2 regions of the Chryseobacterium sp. RU33C genome follow, and region 2 is predicted to be linked to the other one. Evidence: riboswitches for the same ligand, from Rfam matches in the RefSeq annotation. Region 2 holds a riboswitch; the other holds the start of a gene.

Region 1 (5,305 bases), on a different contig from region 2:
TTATCTGAATTTTAATCAGCATCCAATATGTTTATTAAAAAACAACATATTTTGGCTAAAATACAAATATTTTTCAAACAAATACAAGGTCTATAAATTTGACTTATTCTAAAAATATGGTTAAAAAATAATAGTAATGAGCTCAATATTCGTTTATAATTATATTAATATTTGATTTAAAGCTATTTTTATTTCTATTTTAAAGATATTTCTTAACTTAGTGAAAAAATAAACTTTTAAAAATTTACATGAAAACAAAAACACTATTTTTAGCAGCATTTGTTATTTGTAGCAGCTCAAAAGCGCAAGTTGGGATTAATACATCTACTCCGAGCCATACTTTGGATGTAAATGGCCTGGTAAGAGTAAGAGGACTTTCAAATGCTGAAAAAAAAATTGTTGCAGCAGATGCACAGGGAGTTTTAACTCTTATTTCTCCAGAAGAAATTTTTGCGCCAAAGGCTATACTAAACACATCAACCTCTTCCAATGAACAAAGATCCACTGTATACGAAGGAAAATGCTTTCAACCTGGTGACAATGCTTCTTCCTGTACCGTTTCTGTAAACCATTACTCCTCTTGTGCTGGGTTCACCAGTCCTGTAGATACTCAAATTATTGTGGGACAAGGTATCAATACCGGCAACGGACAGTTTCTAGGCACCTGGACTGCCCGATATGTTGATAATAAAGGTTTTACCGGCACAGCTCCTGTTGCTAACCAAACGGCACCTGACTATCCCAGAATCTCATATCCAAGTACCAATACAGCCAACTACCTAGGAAACGGAAACTTTGCTGGTCAATGTAATACAGATCTGGTAACTACTATTAACCAGAGTACCGGAGATATAAAAGTAGAGTCTGTAAAGCGAAGCATGTACGCACACCTTGTATACCTTATTAATATTGCCCGCTCCAGATCTTTATAATAGTTGATATTTGATTTCAAAAAGACAGCCCCAATATTTTCATTGCGGCTGTTTTTATTTTTTTCAAATCCAGTTTATTCGGTTGGAATTCCTGGAGGAAGTAAAAAGAACTATAAAAGGTTAGCCCTAATTAAGGGGCTATTGTTTAATATTGCTTTTTCTTTTCAGAAAATTAAAATCATAGAAGAAAAAATAAATGCATCAAAAAGATCCAATAGAAAACGTTCAACCGAGAGACTAAAAAAAATTGATAATGTCTCCGTTACTATTTTCCGGGGTTTTATGAAATTTTGAAAATCTTCGGGCGCTTCTCTGTTCTGTAATAGTACTATCCCATAGAAGTAATCTTCCCGTATAGAGTTACATGATTGTAATATAATTTCACACAAGAATAGGATTAATTGAGAAGTTATTCAATTGAAAATGGTTACTTTTACTGCGCTGAGCGTATTTCCCCTTTAATTCAATTCAATAAAAACTACAAAATATTTGTAAATATCAATTAAATACTTACTTTTGTACCACTTTAAAATAAAGACGGGGGATTGGCGCAGTTGGCTAGCGCGTTTGACTGGCAGTCAAAAGGTCACGGGTTCGAATCCCGTATTCTCCACAAAAGAGCTGTAACACATTGAATTACAGCTCTTTTTTTATCAAAGTTTGTTTTTTTAAATTCTACAATTCCAATAGTATAAAAAAAGCATAGAGTTTATCTCTTTTAATCCTGTGATCAAGCTTTGTCTGCAAGGGATGAACTTTGAAGAGAAAGAAATGTCTGTAAAGCTGCTTATTGCAGAACCAACAGAAAATTTCGAAAATCATCCCAATGTTACAGATAAAAAATTTCCTGGAAACCCAAGGCAGTCTTATCGTTCTCAGGTGCCTTTGAAAATGACCAGAGAAATCACCCGACTTTAGCAGAAATATTCACTGCTCAGAAAGAAAAATCAAGAGCATCAGCAGAAGGTCTGAAATTGGAATGCATTGCCGCTGTAAAATAGTCACAGAACACCTGATAAACTGCAGAATAAGGATCTGTAGCACGGATTCCAAGCTGTGTATAAGCAGTAAGGATATGATGGGATAATTTGTGGACCAGCTCTACCCCATATTCATGAATCTCGTTTTGTTTATCCTCAGAAATTTCTTTCTGATCATCAAGTATATTTTCTACTTCTCTGGCAATATATAATACTTTATCCAAATTCTTTTCAACAGATTCTGCAAAATTTTTGAAATTGATCCCAGGACGAATACATTCTGCTTCTTCAATAAAATGAGAAGCCATTCCCAGATAATTGACCAATAGCGTCAGATCCGCAAAAACCCGAAAAGGAATACTGTCTAGAATATCATTCGTGAAAAAAGTATCATAAACAAAACTGTAATCTTCGCTTACAATGACATTTTCAATGGTGAACGAATAGGTTCCGCTGGCTTTCATCCCCATAGACTTCCAGTTGGGGATAATCTGAGCCTGCTCCTTTGGAATAATGAATGAGTGAATAGTCTCCTTACCGTCTTTATCCATTATAGGCTTCCCGTTTTCCGTAACCTTGGCATTTAATGTAAAATGGGTCAGATGAGGTGCTCCTGTTGCAAAATTCCATAAACCGTTTATCAAATAGTTGCCGTTATCTTTTTTTTCTGCAGTTCCGCCAATCATTCCGCTTCCGCCAAAGCAGGTTTCAGAATGGGTAAAGAGTAACTGAGCTACTTCTGGTTTGATATTTCTGGAAAAATAATTCGCTCCTGCACAAAGCGTCAGCATCCAGCCGAAACTTCCATCGGTTTCAGCCCAGCCAAATAATGCTTTAAGTCCTTCTTCAAAACGATAGCCGAGTCCTCCATATTTTTTGGGAACCCAGATTTTAAGTAATCCTTCCTCATGAATATATTGTATTACCTCACCAGAAATTAGAGAAGCTCCATGAAGTTCGTGTCTGATCTCTTTACTACTCAGCATTGGCTTTGGATTTAATAATTTTTTGCCATTCTATATATCCGGAAATCGCTACTAAAAATAAAAACGACGTTAAAACAGCATATAGATATAATTCTTTATGAATCATCAAAGGGATGGAAATGATATTACTGACATTCAGTATCACCCAGTTTTCAATTTTTCTTCTTGCCATGAGCCACATTCCTGCCCAGGCAAAAGCACTCACCAGAGAATCCCAAACAGGAACATCCGAATCGGTAAAATAAGTAAGAAAAGACCAGAATAAGATAAACGTTCCCAGAACAATTCCTCCTGTAATCCATTTTTCTGTGGTGGTGGTAATGGAGATTTCCATTTCGGATTTCTGTTTCCCGAATTTCCAGTACAGCCATCCGTACATACTCATAATCAGATAATAAAGATTTAAGGTAAATTCAGCATAAAGCTTTGAAGTAAGCATCACATACAGCGTAAGTAGAATGCCTGCAATTCCGAAAAGATAGTTGTTAACATTGTTTTTACGGGCCAGTAAAACCTGAATGACTGAAAATAAGACTCCAAACCATTCCGGTAAGGTAATTTGTTTTAAAATGTCCTGCATCATATTAATTATTAGAAATCAAATGATGAGATGATAAATAATCAATCCCTACACCGGCATTATCCGGATCAGGTGTGGAAGTATATTCCTGGGTATCATCTCAGCCACTTTTATCTGTAGCACCCCATTGTTGGGGCAAAGGTGCAGTTTTTTTGTGGAAAAAGAAAGGACTTCAGTCTTTTTATTTTGAAATGGAATATCCTAACTCATCCATTACAATAAGTATTTTATTCTTTACAAACTAACCGGAATGTAAGATTAATACGCTCCTTCATAGAGATTACAGACTTAGCAATCCTATGTTCCCAGTTTTCCTGAAGATCTCCTTTCATAATCAATAATGAACCGTGAGGAAGCGGCAGGCTGTATTTACTCGGATGATGGTCTTTTTTTCTGAAATCAAAGTTTCTGGTCTGCCCTAAACTTACTGATGCAATCACAGGACGTTTTCCGTATCTGCTTTCTTTATCTCTGTGCCAGGCAACAGAATCATTATGATCTCTGTAAAGATTCAGCAATACAGAATTGAACTTATAACCGAATGTTTCTTCTATCCTTTCTTTTAAAGAAAACAGTTCAGGGGTCCAGAGGTTATTGTCTACTTCACCATTTCCTGATGGATAATCCGTTTTAGGATCACCATACCAGGCTGTTAAGCGTGGTGTAAGAACCGTTTTATCATACATTTTCTGAGTACGCTGTTTCCAGGGTACTGTTTCAAGCAGATGGTTTTTAAGATCATCCGCTTCATCCTGATTCAGAAAATGCGCTTTGTATTCCAGAAGCTCTTTCGGAAATTCATATAAATCTTCTGAATGGAACAAACTGAGCTGAGTCATTTTTTATTTATTTAAATAAAAGAAAGGCTTATGTTATTTGAGTAAAAAACCTGATACAAATAATATCTGCAAATATATAAATAATGATACAAAATAAATCAAACCCTAAATGTCATTAGAAAAAAATACTTTCTGGTGGACTTTCAGATGAATTGCATCATTATTTTTATTCGTTAAAAACAATACTCTTTTTTGCATAATTCACTTTTATAACAAATTGTAAATTAAAGATCTGAAATAATTAATATGCTCAAAAAAATCAGTAATAATGCATTATACACATACAATAGGAAATCACTTCGTTAAGATTTAATACTTAATTCAAAAATAATTATTCATCTTTGCAGCCTTAAATTCAAAAACGCTAGTTTATTTCATGAGCATTATTTTTAAAAAGCGACTAATTATAGCGCTTGTATTACCTACGGCAGCCTTATATTATGGGCAGAGTACGAAGGATTCTTTAGAGAAATCTAAATCTATTGATGAGGTGATGTTGGTGGGTAGAAACCTTTCCCAAACAGCCAAAGAAAGAAAAACTCCTGTTGCAGTTTCCAATATTAAGGCAGCAGAAATTCAGGAAAAACTGGGAAACAGAGAATTCCCTGAAATTATGAAGTCTACCCCATCCGTTTACGTTACCAAAGTAGGTGGAGGATTCGGAGACAGCAGAATTAACATGAGAGGCTTTGACGGGGCAAATATTGCAGTGATTATCAACGGGCAGCCGGTGAATGACATGCAGGGAGGTACGGTGTATTGGTCAAACTGGACAGGATTGGCTGATATTGCAAGCAATATTCAGATCCAGAGAGGTTTGGGAGCTTCTAAATTTGTTGTTCCTTCTGTAGGAGGAACCATCAATATTGTAACCAAAGCTACGGATTCTGAGCAGAAAGCAATGATTAAAGGAGAAGTTGGTAATGATAACTACTCCAGAATATCTGCAATGTACTCTTCCGGTTTAAAAAACAAATGGGGAACAACC
Region 2 (5,305 bases):
GGTCTTCAGTCCTTACTTCATAATCTATTGCAAATTCAATCTGACTGGCCGGAGGTAAGATACTTCCGTTTTCAGAATTGATAATTGCCTTAGAATTTTTCAGTGAAAACACCCCAAAGCCTGGAACTGTGGCAGTTCCAAATTGTTTTAAGTATTCTAAAATATATGCTGAAATATTCATTTGGCAGCAAATTTATAACTTTTTCGGGACTTTTTGTAATATTTAACGGATATAAAAAAGACTGCCGGAGCAGTCTTTTAATTATTCTGTATTAAAACAGATATACCGTTGTTCAAACTGCTTTTTTTAAGCTTAAAAAGATCAAATCTGCTAAAAAGCAAAAAAGATATATTGGTCAATTATTGAATTTTCCAGCTCACACCAAACATAAAATTGGTTCCTGCCTGCGAAAAATAGTAAGGCTGTCCTTCATAAACAGAACCATTGTTGACGTATTTTTTGTTGAACAGGTTATTCACCAGTAGCTTTAATGCAATTTCGTTGTTAGCAATTTTAAATTGGTACTGCGCATTGAAATCTGTCAGGAAATAATCTTTAAGCTGCAGATTGGCATCCTCTGTGTTATCCAGATATTGTTTTCCAACATACTGATTCATTAAAGCAAACTGGAAATTTTTGGCAGGATTGAATCTCAGGCTTAGATTGGCAATTACATTCGGAGAAAATGAAATCTGGGTATTTCCAAGACTTTTAGGCACATCACCATTCTGAATATTAAAATCCTGATTTCTGTTCTGGCTTAATGTCACATTACCGGAAACTTCCCATTGTTTGGATAGTTTTGCCAAAGCCCCTATCTCAATCCCTCTTCTGTAGCTCTTCCCTGAGTTGGTTCTGATAAATGCTCCTACGTTATTCAATTCTCCATTCAAAACCAATTGATTCACATAATACATATAATAAACATTCGCTGTCAACGAAACAATTCCGAACTGTTTTTCAAAACCGGCTTCAATGTCATGAAGTTTTTCAGCTTTCACATCATTATTGGCCATCAGATCATCTCTGTTAGGTTCACGGTGAGCATGAGCGTATGAAAGAAATATTTTACCACCGTCAATTCTGTAATTCATACCGGCTTTTGGATTAAAGAACAGCCAGTTTTTACTTAAATCTGCTCCTTCATCATCACCAGCCATCAGAATTTTTGTATTGTAGTTTATTTTTCTAAGCTGCAAATCACCAAAGAATTCAAAATTATCCACTCTTAATAAAGCTTTTGCAAAACCCGACACTTCATTCTTTATTGAACGGTTTCTGTAATATTCGCTTTCGGCAATCTGTGGAAAAAACACACCGGTAACATTTCCATAGTGTCTTCCGTAATATTGATTCACAACAGCACCAAAGTTCAGATCCAGATTTTCAAATTTTCCGTACAATGTAGAAACCATTCCGTAGAAATCGTTATTCAGCCATTTTTTTCTGATAAAATCGGAATATTTTATGGTTTGTCCCCCTTCTGTTATATTGGGAAGGTTATATCTTGAAAAAGGATCTCCCTGCTTGTAGTTTTCATAATATCCTTTTCCTTTTGTATAGTGGAACGTGGTTTCCAGATTCCAGCGGTCACTGAATTTCTGTTCCCAAAGCAACTGATAATGATTCTGTCTGTAGTTATCCGTTTCATTATCATAGAAACTTACAATATTCTCCCAATTGGCATCATAGATCGCTCCGGAAATATTGAATTTCGGATCGGTTTCCCAGGTTTTACGGTCAATACCGTTCCATGCCTGATAGGTTTTCTCTTTTCCGCCAAAAGCCATTAAACGCAGCTTCGTATTTCCTTCTTCAAATAAAGCAGTGAAATTATAAGAATGCAAATTGGATGAAGCCCTGTCTATATAACCATCAGAGTGAATATGGGTATATCTTCCCATTACGGAAAGACGGTTTTTCCAGAACTTCCCCGAGCCTATTTCAGCTGAATATTTATAGGTATTAAATGATCCGTAGCTGTCGTCTGTTTTAAAATAAAACTTCTCTTCCGGATCTTTAGAAAGTACATTAATACTGGCTCCGAAGGCAGAAACCCCGTTATTGGAAGTTCCTACTCCTCTTTGGATAACAATCTGTGATGCAGAGCTTGTTAAATCCGGAACGTTGACAAAAAAGGTTCCCTGGCTTTCAGAATCGTTGTATGGAACACCATTCATCATAACATTGATGGCACTTCCCGAAACACCACGGATTCTGAAACCGGTATATCCTACTCCATTTCCGGCATCAGAAGTAGAAATAATGGAGGTTTGGTTTTTCAAAAGAATAGGAAGATCCTGTCCCAGATTTTTACTGTCCAGATCTTTCTGTACATTAATGATTTCCTTTGCTACCGGCAGCCTTTTGGTAAAGCTGACGGCTTCAATTTCCCTGACCTTTAATGAATCTTTATTCTGAGCCTGTATAAAAGCTGCAGCTCCTACCGTAAGCCCTAAAAAAAATAATCCTTTCATTCTATAAATCTTTAACATTTAATGAATAAAAGGGGTGATTACGAGATAATTGATAAATAGCAAATGATAATGAATGTTTATCGATCATTTATCGCTAATCATCTATCAATTATTTAAATGGTTCCCTAAACAGCATTACCTGTTCCAGGTTCATTGGGTATAATCTCAGCTTGTTAAAGCACCCCTTTATTTCAGCCGCAAAATTACAAAAAATATATGAATTGGAATTCGGGTTTCGAGGTACAGGATATTGGGTTACGAGATGCAAGATTCGGGGTCTTAGGTTACGAAGGGCATGGATGGCTACAGGAGGAAAGACACTATGGAAAATAGGAGTTATCAAATGAATCATTCATCATTCATCATTCATCATTCATCATTCATCATTCATCATTCATCATTAATAATTATTTAGTAAGTTTTATTGTTAGCGTCGATATAGTAGTAATTCGAGCCGTCTTTTGTCACTTCAAACATCTTCCCGAGTTTCCAGCTGAAATTTCGTTTAATATTGGAATATTCAAACGGAATGATAATCCTGTTATTAACATCAATGATTCCGAATTTATCATTATTGGAAGCTACAATCATTGGATTAGCGACATCATCACCTTCAAGAATGAACAGATACTGATATTGAGGATAGATCTGAAATTGTCTGTAATCTGCTGCATTTACAAATTTTGATTTTTCAATGATTCCGTAAAAACCATTGAGGATGTAAGCCTGAAATAGCTGTTGCTTATATTCTTCGAATTTACATTTTCCAAAATCGGTTTCTTTGAACTGATATACTCTCTTCCCAGACTGATCTATACGGTAAGAAATCATATTTTTCTCTACCGTGGCATAGTCTTTTGTTCCAAATTTTCTCACTTTTTCATTAGGTGAATTCAGAAGATTGCAGTCTTCATAAAAAAATACGGCAATATGATATTCCGGCTGAATAATAAATTTCCCGTTCTGATTGACATACCCGAACTGATCTCCTTTCTTCTTGGGAATCAAAACAGGAAGTTCTTTATTAATCAATACAAGATCAGCATTAGGTTTGCTGGCTGAAAGTGTTTTTTTAATAGTAGTTTTCGTTCCTTTTTTCGCGGGATCTTTCTTCACAGATTGGGTCTGTGAGAAAACGAAAATCGAAATGAAAACACATAAAACATTCAGGATATTTTTCATATTCTCCATTTGGGTACAAAAATACGACCAAAAATAGATATTATAAAAATCATATTTATAAACAATCTAAATAATTTAATTCTTATAAAATTGTAAAATTTCGTAATTTTGGAAACATTTTGAATTGTTTGATAATTTTAAAAAACTTTTGAAAAAGTGTAGATTATGCTGACTTTATTCGGTTAATGTTGCATCAAAATGCGAGAACTCAAAATGTCATTAATTGTATTTATACACACCGGTAAAGAAAAAGCAGGCCTGCCTTTAATTTTGAAAGACCTTCTATTATGAGTATTTATAAGGATTACATCAAAGAGATTGAAGAAAGAAAAACCCAGGGGCTTCATCCAAAGCCAATTGATAGTGCTGAATTACTAAGCGAAATCATTACGCAAATTAAAGATTCAGGTAATGCTGACCGGACAGATTCTCTTCAATTTTTCATTTATAACACGCTACCCGGAACAACAAGTGCAGCGGGAGTAAAAGCCAAATTTTTAAAAGAAATTATTCTGGGTGAATCCGTAGTAGAAGAAATTTCCCCGGCTTTCGCCTTTGAACTATTGTCTCATATGAAAGGCGGACCTTCCATTGAGGTGCTGCTGGACCTTGCTTTAGGTAGTGATGCAGCTATTGCTCAAGAAGCTGCCAATGTTCTTAAAACTCAGGTTTTCCTTTATGAAGCAGATACTAACCGTCTGAAAGAAGCATTCAACAGCGGTAACGAAATTGCAAAAGAAATCATTGAAAGCTACGCTAAAGCTGAATTCTTCACTAAACTTCCTGAAGTGGCTGAAGAAATCAAAGTAGTTACCTATATCGCTGGTGAAGGAGACATCTCTACAGATTTACTTTCTCCGGGTAACCAGGCTCACTCAAGATCAGACCGCGAACTTCACGGTAAATGTATGATCACTCCTGAGGCTCAGGAAGAGATCAAAGCTTTACAGGCAAAACATCCTGATGCAAGCGTTATGCTTATCGCAGAAAAAGGAACAATGGGAGTAGGCTCATCAAGAATGTCCGGAGTAAACAACGTTGCACTTTGGACAGGAAAGCAGGCTAGTCCATATGTGCCATTCGTAAACATTGCTCCCATTGTAGGAGGAACAAACGGTATTTCTCCAATCTTCCTTACTACAGTAGACGTTACCGGAGGTATTGGTATCGACCTTAAAAACTGGGTAAAGAAAGTTGACGAAAACGGAAATCCAATTCGTAATGAAAATGGTGATATCGTTCTTGAAGAAGCATATTCAGTAGCAACAGGAACTGTTTTAACGATTAATACAAAAGAAAAGAAATTATATAACGGCGATCAAGAATTGATCGACCTTAGCAAATCTTTCACTCCGCAAAAGATGGAATTCATCAAAGCGGGAGGATCTTACGCGATTGTATTTGGTAAGAAACTGCAGACATTTGCCGCTCAGCTTTTAGGAATTGAGACGCCAGCAGTTTTTGCTCCTTCAAAAGAAATTTCTCATGAAGGACAGGGGCTTACCGCTGTAGAAAAGATTTTCAACAGAAATGCTGTAGGAACTACACCAGGAAAAGTTCTGCACGCCGGATCAGACGTTCGTGTAAAAGTTAATATCGTAGGTTCACAGGATACCACAGGTCTTATGACTGCCCAGGAGCTTGA

What was found. Region 2 has a riboswitch for thiamine pyrophosphate ahead of BW946_RS06775 (TonB-dependent receptor). Riboswitches for the same ligand answer to the same signal wherever they lie in the genome.
Region 1: it holds a riboswitch for thiamine pyrophosphate, as region 2 does, so the genes downstream of both, pnuC (nicotinamide riboside transporter PnuC) here and BW946_RS06775 (TonB-dependent receptor) in region 2, are expected to answer to the same signal.

The regions. Positions count from the first base shown of each region.
Region 1 covers NZ_FTMT01000022.1:20,286-25,590, forward strand. Annotated here, with positions in the region: gene BW946_RS17120 (hypothetical protein) at 249-932, shown strand; tRNA gene BW946_RS17130 (tRNA-Ala) at 1,472-1,545, shown strand; gene BW946_RS17135 (NAD(+)--rifampin ADP-ribosyltransferase) at 1,635-1,850, shown strand; gene BW946_RS17140 (acyl-CoA dehydrogenase family protein) at 1,867-2,898, opposite strand; gene pnuC (nicotinamide riboside transporter PnuC) at 2,888-3,481, opposite strand; TPP riboswitch at 3,507-3,615, opposite strand; gene BW946_RS17150 (alpha-ketoglutarate-dependent dioxygenase AlkB family protein) at 3,706-4,317, opposite strand; gene BW946_RS17155 (TonB-dependent receptor) at 4,694-5,305, shown strand, end outside.
Region 2 covers NZ_FTMT01000005.1:146,779-152,083, reverse strand. Annotated here, with positions in the region: gene BW946_RS06780 (hypothetical protein) at 1-181, opposite strand, end outside; gene BW946_RS06775 (TonB-dependent receptor) at 361-2,478, opposite strand; TPP riboswitch at 2,583-2,674, opposite strand; gene BW946_RS06770 (WG repeat-containing protein) at 2,890-3,660, opposite strand; gene BW946_RS06765 (bifunctional aconitate hydratase 2/2-methylisocitrate dehydratase) at 3,948-5,305, shown strand, end outside.